One region of the Alishewanella sp. BS5-314 genome, then DNA from elsewhere that is predicted to be linked to it. Evidence: predicted binding sites of a transcription regulator. Region 1 holds the regulator's gene; each other region holds the start of a gene.
The links. The regulator MetJ, encoded in region 1, represses methionine synthesis genes. The targets are predictions, from matches to a motif close to TAGACGTCTAGACGTCTA.
Positions count from the first base shown of each region.

Region 2: a site for MetJ is predicted at 3,314-3,331, ahead of metK (methionine adenosyltransferase). Genes of this name have one in related genera too.
Region 3: a site for MetJ is predicted at 2,110-2,127, ahead of metE (5-methyltetrahydropteroyltriglutamate--homocysteine S-methyltransferase). Genes of this name have one in related genera too.

Region 1 is NZ_JACEHJ010000001.1:241,380-246,846, forward strand. Features, by position in the region: gene H1D31_RS01115 (ligand-binding sensor domain-containing diguanylate cyclase) at 1-11, opposite strand, end outside; gene H1D31_RS01120 (aspartate kinase) at 161-1,267, opposite strand; gene metB (cystathionine gamma-synthase) at 1,279-2,451, opposite strand; gene metJ (met regulon transcriptional regulator MetJ) at 2,632-2,967, shown strand; gene H1D31_RS01135 (malic enzyme-like NAD(P)-binding protein) at 3,036-4,280, opposite strand; gene H1D31_RS01140 (tetratricopeptide repeat protein) at 4,728-5,467, shown strand, end outside.
Region 2 is NZ_JACEHJ010000002.1:334,331-339,797, reverse strand. Features, by position in the region: gene H1D31_RS06105 (phosphoglycerate kinase) at 1-9, opposite strand, end outside; gene epd (erythrose-4-phosphate dehydrogenase) at 49-1,062, opposite strand; gene tkt (transketolase) at 1,114-3,111, opposite strand; gene metK (methionine adenosyltransferase) at 3,507-4,655, shown strand; gene H1D31_RS06085 (AbgT family transporter) at 4,839-5,467, shown strand, end outside.
Region 3 is NZ_JACEHJ010000002.1:1,439,363-1,444,829, forward strand. Features, by position in the region: gene metE (5-methyltetrahydropteroyltriglutamate--homocysteine S-methyltransferase) at 1-2,085, opposite strand, end outside; gene H1D31_RS11090 (LysR family transcriptional regulator) at 2,193-3,110, shown strand; gene H1D31_RS11095 (transcriptional regulator) at 3,049-4,146, opposite strand; gene H1D31_RS11100 (hypothetical protein) at 4,182-4,739, opposite strand; gene H1D31_RS11105 (hypothetical protein) at 4,843-5,467, opposite strand, start outside.

The DNA of each region.
Region 1 (5,467 bases):
AATAATGGCATGCAGATAATCCATTCATCCGTTGCAGCAGGCAATACTGCCGTTATGCTCAGATTACCTGAGTTTTAGCTTAATTGCCAAGTCATACCAGCATTTAGGGCGTGTTGACGTTCGCTGCTTGTTTTTTCCGCAAACATTAACACGCCTTAGACTAACGAACAGACTTCACTAACTCCGCTAAGTCTGCATGCAAACCACCGGCCGTTACCAACAGGCCGGCGCCCGGACCTTTCAGCACCAGCGGGTTCTGCTGATACCAGTCAGATGTGATAACAAAGATATTGTCACAGGGTGCCAATGCAGCCAGCGGCGCCTTGTTGTCCACAGCAACTAAACGGACACTGGCCTGTACCTGCCCGTCAGCTAAGCGCAGACTGGCGGCGTAACGCAGCACCTTATTTTCGGCAGTTGCCTTAGCATAAGCCTCAGCCAGCATCAGATCCAATTGCTGACGCTGACGCCAAAATCCGGCCAGATCACCGTCTGCTAACCCGGCAGGTAATAGTGGTTCCAGCTCAATATCCGCTAATTCTAACTCTGCACCCAGCTCACGAGCCAATACCAGCAGCTTACGCTGGACATCTTTACCAGAAAGATCATCGCGTGGATCTGGTTCGGTATAGCCCAGCTGCTGTGCTTGTAACACCAGTTCAGAGAAGGCTGTAGTACCATCGTACTGACACAATAACCAGGATAGCGTGCCCGAGAATACCCCGCTCACCTCGCGGATCTGATCGCCACTTTGTAATAACTCCTGCATCACCCGCTGTACCGGGATCCCGGCACCGACGGTGGTGTTACTCAACCAGCGTAAACTACTAAGCTGCAATGCCTGCAGGATCTGCTGATATTCAGAACCCGGCAAAGTAACACCTTGTTTATTGGCACTGATCAGATGACAACCTGCGGCGATAAAAGCCGGATAGAGCCTGGCAAAGTCCTGACTGGGTGTGATATCAATCAATACCTTGGGGCTGGGCAGTGCTGCCAGATAGGCAACTAAACTTGCCTGCTGATAAGGCTTGGCATCGCTAAAAGCACTGGACCAAGCCTGACTCTCGATGGTATCGCTGAGTAAGGCTTGGCGCGAATTCAGGATAGCGCAAAGATTAAGTCTGATCTGGCCGGCAAAGCGTTGTTGCTGCGATGCCAGTAATCGTAAAAATTCGGCGCCGACCTTACCGGTACCGGCGACCACGATATTGAGCGTTGTCAAAGGCGCTGCGACACCTGGTTTTACTTGCTTAAAATCACTCATGCTACTTCCACTTACTGCTGTTGTACCGCAGCCACGGCATCCAGTGCCAGAGCTAAATCGGCAATAAGATCCTGGGCTAATTCAATACCAACCGACACCCGAATCAGTGTTGCCCCTATCCCAGCAGTGGCCTGGGCCGCTGCGTCCATAGAGGCATGGGTCATGGTCGCAGGATGACAAATCAAACTTTCCGTCCCGCCTAAAGACTGCGCCAGCGTGAAGTAGCGTAAGTTACTGAAAAAGGTGGTCAGTAAGGCTGGCGGGGCGCTTAACTCGAAGCTACACATAGCGCCGAAGCCAGATTGCTGGCGCTTAGCAATCTGATGGCCGGGATGATCCACCAGGCCAGGATAGTAAACCTTGCCAATAAGCGGGTGGCGTTGCAGAAAGGCCACCACCTCGGCGGTATTCTGCTGCTGCAACTGCAAGCGAGGGGTCAGAGTCCGCAAACCACGTAAGGTTAAATAACTATCAAAAGCGCCTGCTGTGAGGCCAAGGCAGTTCGCCCACCATTTCAACTCGTCACCGCAGGCTTGCGTTTTACAGATCACCGCACCACCAATCACATCGCTGTGGCCATTAATAAACTTGGTGGTCGAATGCACCACCAGATCGGCACCCAGTGCCAACGGCCGCTGTAATGCCGGCGACAGGAAGGTGTTATCTACCACGACCTTTGCGGTCAGACTTTTCGCCAGCTGACACACCGCAGCAATATCAGTGATCTGCAGCAAGGGGTTGCTTGGTGTTTCCAGCCAGATCATCGCCGGTGCCGCCCGCTTAATCTGTTCAGGCCAATCCCGCTGTTGGAAATTGACAATCACCAGTTTGAACGCCTGCTTCTTCTGCGCCAGATTAGTAAAAAGACGGTAGCTGCCACCATAGCAATCATGCGGGATCACCAAGGTATCAGCCGGCGTCAATAACTGCAGCGCTAACAGACACGCCGACATCCCGGTATTGGTAACAATGGCTTTGGCACCACCTTCCAGCTCCGCCAGGGCTTCACCGAGAATATCGCGGGTAGGATTATTCGAGCGCGAATAATCATAGGGACCGGGCTGACCAAAGGCCGGCAACTGATAAGTCGAGGTCAGGTAAAGGGGCGGCGTGATGGCACCGAAGGCGGTATCTTCAGCGATACCTGCCCGGGCGCTAATCGTAGCGGGATGGCGATGACTCATGCTTCAACTCTTTTAGATGTTTAGACGTCTAAAAGTATATTCATTATTAACTGGAAGTCAAACCATTTAGCCGTCTATAATCTTTATTTGTTGCACACTATTTGACTCACCGACAGAAAGCAGTAGAATTCCCGTTTTGCGCTACGCTGCAAAACAAAAATTAACGACAAGGGATCCCTTATGGCTAAGTGGAATGGTGAATATGTTCACCCCTATGCAGAACACGGTAAAAAATCAGAACAAGTTAAAAAAATTACCGTCTCGATACCGCTGAATGTTTTAAAAGTTTTAACCGATGAACGTACCCGCCGCCAGGTCAATAATCTGCGGCATGCCACTAACAGTGAGTTACTGTGCGAAGCTTTCCTGCATGCTTTTACCGGTCAGCCGCTACCGGCAGACGACGACTTGCGTAAAGATAATCCACATCAAATCCCGGCTGAAGTCAGACAAATCCTGACCAGCATGGGTAAAGAAATTCCGGTGATTATCGAAGCCGACAGCGATGAAGAATAAATAACGCTAACCGGTTCGCAATAAAAAACCGCCTTTCGGCGGTTTTTTATTTACTGGCAATCATACTCTCAGGCATCAAAGTAGGCTGCCGGCATCGGGATCCTGGCTACCCCTGAGCTGACTGCCGCTTCAGCTACCGCACGGGCGACCCGTGGTAATAACCGGGGATCCATCGGCTTCGGAATAATGTAGCCTTTACCAAACTCCAGACTACTAACTTTAGCCGCCAATAGCACTTCCTGCGGTACCGGCTCCTTGGCAATAGCCCGGATCGCCTGCACGGCTGCCAGCTTCATCTCATCATTAATCACACTGGCGCGCACATCCAATGCACCACGGAAAATAAAGGGGAAGCACAGCACGTTATTCACCTGATTCGGATAATCCGAGCGTCCGGTAGCCATAATCAAATCACCACGTTCGGCGTGCGCCAGTTCAGGTTTAATCTCTGGATCCGGGTTGGAACAGGCAAAGATCACCGGCTTATCCGCCATCAGGCTTAATGCTGCCGGCGGCAGGACATCGGGGCCAGAAACACCAACGAAGACGTCAGCCCCCTGCAGCGCATCTTCCAGGGTCCTTTTATCGGTATTGTTCGCGAACAGTTGCTTGTACTGGTTCAGATCTTCACGCCGGGTATGGATCACCCCCTTGGTATCAAGCATATAGATATGCTCACGCATGGCGCCGCACTTGATCAGCAGCTCCATACAGGCAATGGCAGCCGCGCCGGCACCCATACAAACAATAATGGCTTTGCGGATATCTTTGCCCTGGATCTCCAGCGCGTTTAACAGGCCGGCAGCAGTGACAATAGCGGTACCGTGCTGGTCATCATGGAATACCGGGATATTACAGCGCTTAATCAGTTCCTGCTCAATCTCAAAGCACTCCGGCGCCTTGATATCCTCCAGGTTAATACCACCAAAGGTGTCAGCAATATTGGCGACCGTGGTAATAAATTCTTCAGTAGTGCGGTGCGATACTTCAATATCAATTGAATCCAGGCCGGCAAAACGTTTGAATAGCAGCGCCTTACCTTCCATTACCGGTTTTGACGCCAGATGGCCCAGGTTACCTAACCCCAGGATCGCCGTGCCGTTAGAGATTACGGCGACCATATTGCCTTTGGCGGTGTATTTGTAAATGTTGTCCGGATCAGCGGCAATTTCACGCACCGGTTCAGCCACACCGGGGCTGTAAGCCAGTGCCAGATCGGTAACGGTTTCGGCAGCTTTACTGATTTCGATACTGATTTTCCCTGGGCGAGGTTCTGCATGATAACGCAGCGCTTGTTCTCTGAAATCTGACATTCCAATTTTTTCCTGAGTAAGTGTAGGTACAGACTACGGCACTAATTTATAGGTTTTTTGTTATACAGCGGGCCGGTGGTCGGCTCATTCTAATGAGCTCTGATCTGGAAAAACACTGAAATCGTGCTGGACGTACCAGACTAAGGCAGTAACGTCATTACGACTTTGGTATAATTCGTAACCAGTTATAACAAGAAAATGCTCAGCCGCCAAGAGTTCTGGACATCCAATTATCTGCGCTGTGTTCCGCTGACCAGGCGCTGACGAAGGATTTAACGGGTGAGCGCAGTTACTCAAACCTGGAATGGAACGCAAATTTGGCTGCGCCAGTTGCTCACATTATGTTAACCGACACACTTGTTTACAATCTGCTTCTGACCAAAACTTGACCCTCAGCCGTATGTAGCTAAAATCGACACCATTAACTGTTTTTTAACCAGAGGTTTTATGAAAGCGCTACTTTTAGCAGCCCTGTTGTGCAGCACTGCATCCCTGACTTTATATTCAAATACCAGTTATGCCAGCGCGGCGGATAATGACCGGGTATGTGCCGATACCGATTGCAGTAAAGAACTGCGCCGACTGATCAGATTGGCGCGAAGCGGCAGCGGTGATGCAGCAGCATTGGTAGCAATGGCTCACGCGACCGGCGATGGTCTGGAGCAAAGTAACGAGCAAGCCATTCGTTATTTGCGGATGGGCGTGCGCCAGCGCAACGCTATGGCGGTCTTTCTGATGTCCGACTGGCTTAGAAATGGTTTTATGCTGGAACAAGATCTTGCTGAGTCGCAACGTTTGCTTGATCTGGCCGTCGATCTAAAATATGCCCCGGCGCAATATGCTAAAGCGGTACAACTGCTGCAGGCTGAGCAGGATGACCAGTTGCCGGAAGCGATTAATCTGCTGGAGTTAGCCACAGAGCAGCGACTGGCCAGTGCCATGTTGCTGTTGGCACAGTTAAAACAACATGGCGCCGGTGTCGAGCAGGATCTGCCGGGCGCCGCCGAGCTATACCGGAAGTTAGTGTTGGCCGGACAGGTATCCGCCCGTCCTTACTTGCAGGAAGTGACAGCTCTACTCGCTGCTGATCAGCAACACCAGACGTTGGTTGATGAATTACGGCAAGTCGAGAATATTGAAGTGATCCGGGTAACAGGCCAGGCATTACAGGCTAATAATATGCTGGA
Region 2 (5,467 bases), on a different contig from region 1:
CACAGACATCTTTCTCTCCCTGGGATTAAACTCGAATTAAAGTTGCAATTAAAAATTTTGGCTCATCACTCTGGCGGTATCCAACATCCGGTTAGCAAAGCCCCATTCGTTGTCGCACCACACCAGGCATTTCACTAATCTTTTGTGGCTAACGCGGGTTTGGCTGCCATCGACAATGCAGGAGTGCGGATCATGGTTAAAGTCGACGGACACCAGCGGCGCCTCAGTGTAATCTAAAATGCCGCTCAGTGCGGTCTGACCGGCTGCACGCAATACCCGGTTAATCTCGGTGATGGTCACGTCCTGATGCAGGGTAACGCTAAGGTCCATCGCCGTAACATTAATAGTGGGCACCCGCACCGCTATGGCTTCAAAACGCCCGGCCAGATGCGGCATAATCCGCTCGATCCCCAGTGCCAGCTTGGTATCCACCGGAATAATCGAATGGCTGGCAGCACGGGTGCGGCGTAAATCCGGATGGTAGGCATCAATCACCTGCTGGTCATTCATTGACGCATGAATGGTCGTAATAGTACCGCTTTCAACACCAAAGTGCTGATCCAGTACCTGGATCACCGGTACAATACAGTTAGTGGTACAGGAACCGGCCGAAACCACCTGCATCTGCGCGTCTAACAAATGCTGATTAATGCCGTAAATTACTGTGGCATCGATATCGGCGTCCGCCGGGTGCGAAAATAACACTTTTTTGGCACCGGCCTGCAAATGCCAGTTGGCGTGCTCCCGGCTGTGAAAAACACCGGTACACTCCAGCACAATATCCACCCCAAGCTCGCGCCAGGGTAACTCCAGCGGATCAGGTTCATTAAAGAGTGCAATCTTGTCGCCGGCGACACTCAAGCCACCCGGGATCGCCGCAACCGGATAGCGAAAACGGCCATGGGCACTGTCGTAACGTAGCAGATGCGCCACACCTTCGGCTTGCGCCAGCTCATTAATCGCCACCACCTGCAACTGCTGTTGCCAGCCGTTTTCATAAATGGCGCGCAAAATGTTGCGACCGATACGGCCAAAGCCGTTTATTGCCAGTTTAATTGTCATAAGCTCAGCATGAAAAAACGGGCCCGGTAAGGGCCCGTTACAAAACCAGAATTACGCCAGCAAGGTTCTGGCAGTCACCAGCACGTTAGCGGCGGTAATACCAAAGTGTTCAAATAGCTGCTCAGCCGGTGCCGACTCACCAAACGTCTGCATACCAATCACGGCGCCATTTAAACCAACGTATTTATACCAGGTATCCATAATACCGGCTTCCACCGCAATCCGCTTGCTGACACTGGCTGGCAGCACGGCTTCACGGTAACTGGCGTCCTGTTGCTCAAACACATCCGTCGATGGCATAGACACAACTCGCACGGCCTTACCTTCGGCTTGCAACGTTTTAGCAGCCTGCATCGCCAGCTCGACTTCGGAGCCGGTAGCAATGATAATCAGCTCAGGCGTCGCGGCAGAGTCCAGCAGCACATAGCCGCCGCGCTTAATCGCGGCCAGTTGTGCTGCGGTACGCGGCTGCTGTACCAGGTTCTGGCGGGTAAAAATCAGCGAACTTGGGCCATCTTGGCGCTCAATCGCTTGCTGCCAGGCCACCGCTGATTCTACCTGATCGCAAGGGCGCCAGTTCATCAGATTCGGGGTAACACGTAAGCTGGCCAGCTGCTCGACCGGTTGATGCGTTGGACCGTCTTCACCCAAACCAATTGAATCGTGGGTATAAACAAAGATCACTCTTTGCTTCATCAACGCAGCCATACGCACTGCATTACGGGCATATTCCATAAACATCAGGAAGGTCGCGCCGTAAGGGACAAAGCCACCATGCAGCGAGATACCATTCATCATGGCAGACATACCAAATTCGCGCACTCCGTAGTAAACATAGTTACCGGCGGCATCGTCTCTGGTCAGCGGCTTAGAGCCAGACCAAATGGTCAGGTTGGAGCCGGCTAAGTCGGCAGAGCCCCCCATAAACTCCGGTAATAGCGGGCCAAAGGCATTCAGCGCATTTTGTGATGCCTTACGGGTGGCGATAGTTGCCGGGTTAGCTTGTAATTGCTCAATATACGCCTGACTTTGTGCTGCCCAATCGGCAGGTAAGGTACCGGCATGACGACGCTTAAACTCGGTGGCCAGTTCCGGATAAGCTTTTTCGTATTCAGCAAAGCGCTGTTGCCAGCTTTGTTCTGCTGCCGCACCGGCTGCCTTAGCATCCCAATCAGCATAGATATCCGCCGGGATTTCAAAAGGGGCGTAAGGCCATTGTAAAAATTCGCGGGCTGCGGCAATTTCCGCTTCTCCCAGCGGGGCACCATGACAGTCATGGCTGCCACCTTTATTCGGTGCGCCATAGCCGATCACAGTTTTGGTACAGATCAGTGTTGGTTTGTCGGTCACGGCGCGTGCCTGTTCAATCGCCGCTTTAATCGCCTCCGGGTTATGGCCATCAACATTGGCCACCACATGCCAGCCGTAGGCTTCAAAGCGCGCCGGGGTATTATCGGTAAACCAGCCTTCAACATGGCCATCAATCGAAATACCGTTATCATCCCAGAACGCAATCAGCTTACCCAGGCCAAGGGTACCGGCCAAGGAACAGGCTTCGTGCGAAATCCCTTCCATTAAACAGCCGTCGCCAAGGAACACATAAGTATAGTGGTCCACAATGTCAAAACCGGGGCGGTTAAACTGCGCCGCCAGCGCTTTTTCGGCCAGCGCCATCCCCACAGCATTGGTAATACCCTGCCCCAGCGGCCCTGTGGTGGTTTCTACGCCCGGCGCATAACCAAACTCCGGATGACCCGGGGTTTTAGAATGCAATTGGCGGAATTGTTTTAGATCATCCAGTGACAATTGATAGCCGCTCAGATGTAACAGCGAATAGATCAGCATCGAGCCGTGACCATTCGACAGCACAAAGCGGTCCCGGTCGGCCCAGCCTGGATTTTGCGGGTTATGTTTCAGATAGTCACGCCATAACACTTCGGCAATATCGGCCATCCCCATTGGGGCGCCGGGGTGGCCAGATTTAGCTTTTTGCACCGCGTCCATACTTAAGGCACGGATGGCATTGGCGAGTTGTTTACGAGATGGCATGCAGACTCCTGACAAATTGCGCTGATTATTCAGACTTGAGGTTTGCAGTGTAACCCGACACAGGCTGTTACCAAAATGATTACTGTGGGGGTTTAGATGGCCGTATTTTCACCCAGCCGCTGCCAGATGGCAAATGATTATCTGTGACCTTTTTTGCAGCGCAGTGATCCGGCAGCTAAGGTTTACGTAATTTCCGGCATGAAAGACGTCTGGGCGTAAATTTTTCTGGTAATCGCCGGGGGCTTTCACTAAAATAAGCGGCTATTTTTTTGGCGCCTGCCGGCTATACATTTTGAGTTATATTGTGAGTTGGCAATTGCTGCGCCTGCTTAATCACAGCGCTGTGACAGTGTCACGGCGCTTTATGTATTAACTAACGTGGTGGAAACTAACAGATGGCACAACATATTTTCACGTCTGAGTCTGTATCTGAAGGGCATCCGGATAAAATCGCTGATCAGATTTCCGATGCGGTACTGGATGCGATCCTGGAACAAGACAGCAAGGCGCGTGTTGCCTGTGAGACCTTCGTTAAAACAGGTATGGTGTTAGTCGGTGGCGAAATCACGACTTCTGCCTGGGTTGATATCGAAGAGCTGGTACGCAAAACCGTACGTGAAATTGGCTATACCCACTCCGATATGGGTTTTGATGCCGACTCTTGCGCTGTATTAAATGCTATTGGTAAACAATCACCCGATATCAATCAGGGTGTAGATAAAGCTGATCCGCGTGAGCAAGGCGCGGGTGACCAGGGTTTAATGTTTGGCTACGCCAGTAACGAAACCGACGTGCTGATGCCGGCTCCTATTACTTATTCACACCGCTTGGTACAGCGTCAGGCGCAGGTGCGTAAAGACGGTACCCTGCCGTGGTTACGCCCGGATGCCAAGTCGCAGTTAAGCTTTATTTATGAAGACGGTAAGCCAGTTGGTATTGATGCTGTAGTACTCTCTACCCAGCACTGTGACACCATCAGCACCGCAGATCTGCGTGAAGCGGTAATGGAAGAAATCATCAAGCCTGTATTGCCGGCGGAGTGGTTAAGCAGCAAAACCAAGTTCTTTATCAACCCAACCGGTCGTTTCGTGATCGGCGGCCCTATGGGTGACTGTGGTTTAACCGGCCGCAAGATTATCGTAGATAGCTACGGTGGTATGGCGCGCCATGGTGGTGGAGCTTTCTCTGGTAAGGATCCATCCAAGGTTGACCGCTCAGCGGCTTATGCTGCCCGCTATGTTGCGAAAAACCTGGTTGCGGCTGGTCTGGCAGAGCGTCTGGAACTGCAAGTATCTTATGCTATTGGTGTTGCCGAACCTACTTCAATCAGCCTGGAAACCTTCGGTACCAGTAAACTGAGTGAAGACGAGCTGATCAAACTGGTACGCGAGCATTTCGACCTGCGTCCTTATGGCCTGATCCAAATGTTGGATCTGGAGCGACCAATTTATCAGCCTACCGCGGCTTACGGTCACTTCGGCCGTAACGAGTTCCCGTGGGAGCAAACCGATAAAGCTGAGCTGTTACGTCAGTACGCCAAATAACGGATAGCGGGTTAAATGCCGTAAAAAGGAGAGGTGACTCTCCTTTTTTGTTTTAATTTGCTGCCACAACCGATTTGCCGCTTACCCGAAGCGCGCTTTTGTGTATTATTAGGGCGTTTTAGCCTCCAGGGTCTGATTGCGCTTAGCAATCACACAATAAAAAAGAAAGAGAAAGGAACTGCTATGTCAGAACAAACCGCCGCCGTGAATAACGGCTGGATGAACCGTGCACTCAATACCATTGAGGTGATCGGGAATAAATTACCCGATCCGGCCGTGCTCTTTGCACTGTTAATGGTTATCGTCTGGGGCCTGTCCTGGTTATTTTCCGGAATGACCTTTACCGAAATCGACCCTCGCAGCGGACAGCAGGTGCAAATTGTTAACCTGCTATCCGGGGCTGCTCTTACTCAGTTTGCCTCCAATATTGTGACAACCTTTGTTAACTTCCCGCCATTAGGTGTAGTATTGGTCGCGATGTTAGGTTTAGGTGTCGCGGAATATACCGGCTTTATTAATGCCGGTTTACGCTCTATTCTGGCCGTGACACCCAAGATGTTATTAACCCCAGTGTTAATTGCCGTGGGTGTACTAAGCCATGTGGCGGTAGATGCCGGCTATGTGCTGGTGATTCCGCTGGGTGCGGTAATTTTCTATGCTGCGGGCCGTCATCCATTGGCCGGTATCGCAGCAGCCTTTGCCGGTGTTTCCGGGGGGTTCTCTGCCACCTTCTTCGTTCCTTCCAGCCTGGACCCGTTACTGGCCGGTATGACGCAGGTTTCAGCCCAGCTGCTGGATCCAACTGTTACCAT
Region 3 (5,467 bases), on a different contig from region 1:
ATAAACACCGGGCCCGATTTGATTCGGATAGGCAAAGTGCTCGAAGGCGCGCAGTAACTCCATATCGGAACGTGACGTTTCTATTGTAATCACATCGGCATCCAGCGCCGCGATCTCAGCGATAATGTCGTTAAACTCGGAGTAACACATATGGGTATGGATTTGCGTACTGTCAGCCACACCGTTGGCACAGAGTTTAAAGGCAAACACCGCCCAGTCCAGATACTGTTGCCACTCGCTTTGCCGTAGTGGCAAACCTTCACGCAGTGCGGCTTCATCAATCTGGATGATCCCGACACCAGCGGCTTCCAGATCCTGAACTTCCTGCCGGATCGCCAGCGCCAACTGCAGACAGGTTTGCTGCCGCGGCTGATCATCGCGCACAAAAGACCAGTTCAACATGGTAACAGGCCCGGTTAACATCCCTTTCATCGGTTTAGTGGTCAGCGACTGGGCATATTGGGTCCAGGCCACTGTCATCGGCTGGGGCCGGCTGATATCGCCATAAATAATAGGGGGTTTGACACAACGCGAACCGTAGGATTGCACCCAGCCATGCTGGCTAAAGGCAAAGCCCGATAACTGCTCACCAAAGTACTCCACCATGTCGTTGCGCTCCGCCTCGCCATGCACCAGCACATCCAGCCCCAGTTGTTCCTGCTGCGCCACCGCATGAGCAATTTCCGTTTGCATCTGATCCCGATATTGCGCCGCCGAGATAGTGCCTTTTTTCAGCGCCAGCCGCGCCTGACGAATGGCCGTCGTTTGCGGGAAAGAACCAATAGTCGTCGTAGGGTACAGTGGCAGGGAAAAACGTGCTGCTTGCTGTTTCGCCCTTACCGGATAAGGACTTTGCCGCTGTGCCTGCTCTGGCCGGATCTGCTGTAGCGCCTGCTGCACCGCCGGATTATGCACCAGCGCAGACTGACGGCGACTGGCGATCGCCGCCGCATTATCAATTAACGCTTCTGCCACCAGCAACCGCCCCTGGTTAAGTGCCAAGCCCAGGATCTGCAACTCCTGCAACTTCTGCTTGGCAAAGGCTAACCAGTTTTTCAGCTCTGGCAGCAGCTTCTGCTCGCTGTCCAGATCAACCGGGACGTGCAACAAGGAACAGGAAGGTGCCAGCCACAGTCGCTCCCCCAGCAAAGCTGCAATCGGCTCCAGCCAGTCGAGTACGGCTGTCAGATCAGTTTTCCAGATATTACGACCATCGATCACGCCCAGTGATAGCACCTGTTGCGGCGCCAACCCCTGTAACACCTGCTGCACCTCAGCGCGGCCCCGCACCGCATCCAGATGGATGCCGGCAACAGGTAACGCCTGTAATAAGGGTAAATTGGCTCCCAGCCGGCCAAAATAGCTGGCCAGTAGCAGCTTAACCGGCACCTCTGCCAGCAGACTATAGGCGCTAACAAAAGCCAGTTGCCACGGCTCGCTAAGCTCTGTTGCCAGTATCGGTTCATCCAGCTGGATCCATTCGGCCCCGGCTTGCTGCAGTGTCTGCAATAACTGCTGATATACCGGCAGTAGCCGTGGCAGCAGCGCCAGGGGCTCAGACTGATCTTTGGCCTTACATAGCCACAGATATGTTAAGGGGCCAATCAACACCGGTTTGGCCTGAATGCCCTGCGCCTTCGCTTCGCGAAATTGCTGTAACAGCCGGCCGCTTTGTAACGAAAACTCGGTCTGGGCGGTCACCTCCGGCACGATATAGTGATAGTTGGTATCAAACCACTTGGTCATTTCGCCGGCATGAATACAGCTGCACGCACTGTCCTGTGCCGAGCGGCCGCGCGCCAGCCGGAAATAATTGTCCAGCTCACTACCGGCTAAATGCTGCAGTCGGGCCGGGATATTACCAAGCGTAAAACTTAGATCCAGCACCTGATCATACAGCGAAAAATCGCCAACCGGCAGCCAGTCCAGACCTTGTTGCAGTTGCCAGTTTTGCGCTCTTAGCTGTGCTGCGGTCTGCTCCAGTTCACTCTCGCTGCTCTGGCCCTGCCAGTAAGCTTCCAGCGCCTTTTTTAATTCCCGTTTGCGGCCAATCCGCGGAAAACCCAGGTTGTGTAATATTGCCATTGTGCCCTTCCTTTTATATCCATCTGGATGGCTAAACATTAACAACTTTATTTAATGAACAAAAATGGTATATTTTCATCAACCAATGAAATTAGATCATAAATATCATGATAGAACGGATCCATCTGGCGATTCTGCGCGAGTTAGCCCGCCAGGGCTCGGTGACAGCCGCCGCCACGGCACTGCATCTGACGCAATCGGCACTGAGCCACAGCATTAAAAAACTGGAACAGCAGGCGGGTACCGCGCTGTGGGATAAGGATGGTCGTTCGGTGCGGCTGACTCAGGCCGGCAGCTATCTGCTAAGCCAGGCCGAACGTTTACTGCCACAGTTTGAACGGCTGGAGCAAAAGCTGCAGCAGTTTGCCAGCAATGAGGCCGGTACCCTGCATATCGGCATGGAGTGCCATCCCTGCTATCAGTGGTTGCTGCAGGTTGTAAAACCCTTTCTGGCGGCAGCGCCGGGGATGGATATCGATGTGAGGCAACAGTTTCAATTCGGCGGCATGGCAGCGTTGTTTAATCAGGAGATCGATCTGCTGATCACCCCGGATCCGATCCGAAAAGCGGCTATCGAGTTTGAAGCCGTATTCCCTTATGAGTTGGTACTGGTGGTCAGCAAGCAGCATCCGCTTAGCCAGCAACAGCAGGTGAGTGCAGCGCAGCTTAGCAAGGAGCGGCTATTAACCTATCCGGTAGAGCTAAGCCGGCTGGATATTTTTCAGCAGTTTTTACTGCCGGCGCAATGTCTGCCCAGACAGCATAAAACTCTGGAAGATACTGATATTATTCTGCAGATGGTGGCAGCCGATCGCGGTGTCACCGCCCTGCCCGACTGGCTGGCCCGTCAGTACGCCAGCAGCCTGCCACTGAGTTTGCTCAGATTGGGCGAGCGCGGTATCCAAAAACATATCTATGTCGGCTGTCGCCAGCAAGAGCGGCAAAACACGCCCATTGCTACCTTTATTCAATTGGCGAAAGGCGCTGTTGCGCCCGTTGCAGCCCCAGCGCCAGACCCGCACTAAAGAGCCCGGCTTCGAGCATGGCGCTAAGATGAAGCCAGCCGTTGCCAAGGCCGATGCGGGCAAAACCCTCTGGCAGCAAGATTTTACCCAGCGTTGCCTGAGGAAATTCCGCTGCCAGTTGCGCCAGACTGCCAGCCAGTAAAACGCCGCCGCTAAGGCTAATCAACAGTCCGGCCAGCATACCGGGCAGCAGCGCAAAACCTAAACGGTGAAAGCGTGGTTGCCGTCGCAGCAACAGCACAGTTGTTGCCACAGCAAGGCCAATCAGCAAACCTTCGGTAGCTCCGGTCAACTGTGCCGGGCTGCGGCCAAAAAACAGGATCAGCATATCCTTAAGTAGCACACTGACAAAGGCACCAACCAGCAAACCTGCCAGCGCCCCGGCCAACAGGGTCCAGAGCGGTTGCTGCGACCGCCATAGCTGTGCGGCACTGATAGCGGCGGCAATCGCAGCGCCGGCCACTAACGCCAGCAAGGTCGTAACAGTTAACAGCACCAGCAAAAATGACATCGCCTGACTGCCGCTGTTCAGGGCTTGCAGCGCCGCCAGCAAACCATACAGCATGCCTCCGGTTAAGCCGGCCACAGCTGCCCCGGCCACGCCATAACCGATACTGAACCAGAGGTGTTGTCGCTGCCGCTCTACCCGGGTTTCGTTAGCAGTCGGCCGTGCCGTAGGGGTTAAGCTTGCGCCAACGCCGGCCGGCGCTTTGCCATCCTCCCGGCTGACCGCCGCAATAAAGCGGTAACCATGTTTGGGAACCGTTTCAATAAAGCGCGGCGCAGCGACATTGTCGCCAAGTACCCGGCGTAAGGTCCGGATACACTGCGTCAGGGCCTCATCAGTTACCACAAGCCCCGGCCAGACTTGCTCAAAAAACTGCTGCTTGCTAACCAGTTCACCGGCATGGTGCAGCAACAGCAGCAAGGCATCCAGATAGCGACTGTTTAGCTCCTGCAGCTGCCCGTGATAATAAAGCTGCCGCTGTGCCGGGTGCAGCTGAAAACCTGCAAAAGAATAACACTCTGCCGCCATCGGGCTGACTCACTCCATACTTTCGACTAACGTTATTATGCCTCAGGATCCGACCGCTCCGGGTCAGAATTTCGTAATAATCCCGCCGCCAGTAACCAGAGTAAAGCAAAAGCAGTATTGATCACCGGTGCCGCGCCTAAATCCGCCACTTGAATCACCAGCTCAATCCCCAGCTGTAGCGCAGCACTAAGGTATAACACCTTGCTCATACCCCGTGGTCGAAACCTGACCCACAGTGCGCCCAGCGCTGTCACGGCCAACACCACCAGATACAATAAGTTCGCCGGGTTATCTTCACTGCCAATAATGCCGACAGCCAGATTAATCCAGATCAGCAGTAAGGAGGTAAGTGCGACTAAAGCCCAACCGGCGCGCCCGGCCAGATTGTTGCCCGCCCGACAGCCCAGCTCAATTAGCAAGGCGGTGCCAGCAAGCAGTACGCCGGCAACCACGAAGTCGGAGCCGGTCCAGTTCACTTCGCTGCTAAACTGCATGGCTAGCAGCGGCAGTAACAATAATCCCAGCACGCTACTCCATAGTGCCAGACGCCAGGGATTAAACCGGAATAACGAGGGTTTCTTTAACGTTTGCATCAGATGCTCCTTGATTAATTAGCGCGCCTATCATCAGGCCAAGGCGCGCTAAAAACATGAGCAAAAGATGAGGAAGGGCTGATTTTTTGCGGTATCAGTTACATCAGTCCGCTGCGAGCGATGCAGCGGGCACTGGCACCTGGCCGGCCGAGACTAACTGCTGGCGGCTTTGTTCCAGACGTTCGAGTCTCGACAAATATTGCGCACAGGGTACCTTGGAGGCGCGGTTCAATATCTTACCTACCGGGTTATACGCCCAGTGATACCAGGGAGCAACAGCTTGTTGCCCGCCGGCTTCACAGCTTAGCAGCAGTGCCCGCTCATTACTGCTGGCCTGCGCTTGATAAAGCGGTTTAAGTAGCGTTACGCCCAAGCGTTGCAACAGCTTTAATTCGCTGCTCTCATTCAACCCTTTTGCAATTAGCTGCTCAGACAGCTGCCACTCGCCGGCCAGGGCTAGCTCCAGGCTCAGTTCAGCCGGACTAAAAGGTTGTTGCCAGATCGCAGGTAGGGGTCGCTCGCCATCAGTCAGAGATTGGTTGATCGCGCTGGCAAATAGAAAATGCTGCTCAATGGCGGCGACGCTGATCATCTTGGATAACAGATAACGATTTTGTGGTAACAGCTTGCGCCAGAATTGCAGATCGGCCGCCAGTAACTGCTGTGCCAGCTCGCTATCTCCCTGGCGTGCTGCCAGATACGCCTGTAGCAACTGCAACCGCTGGCCA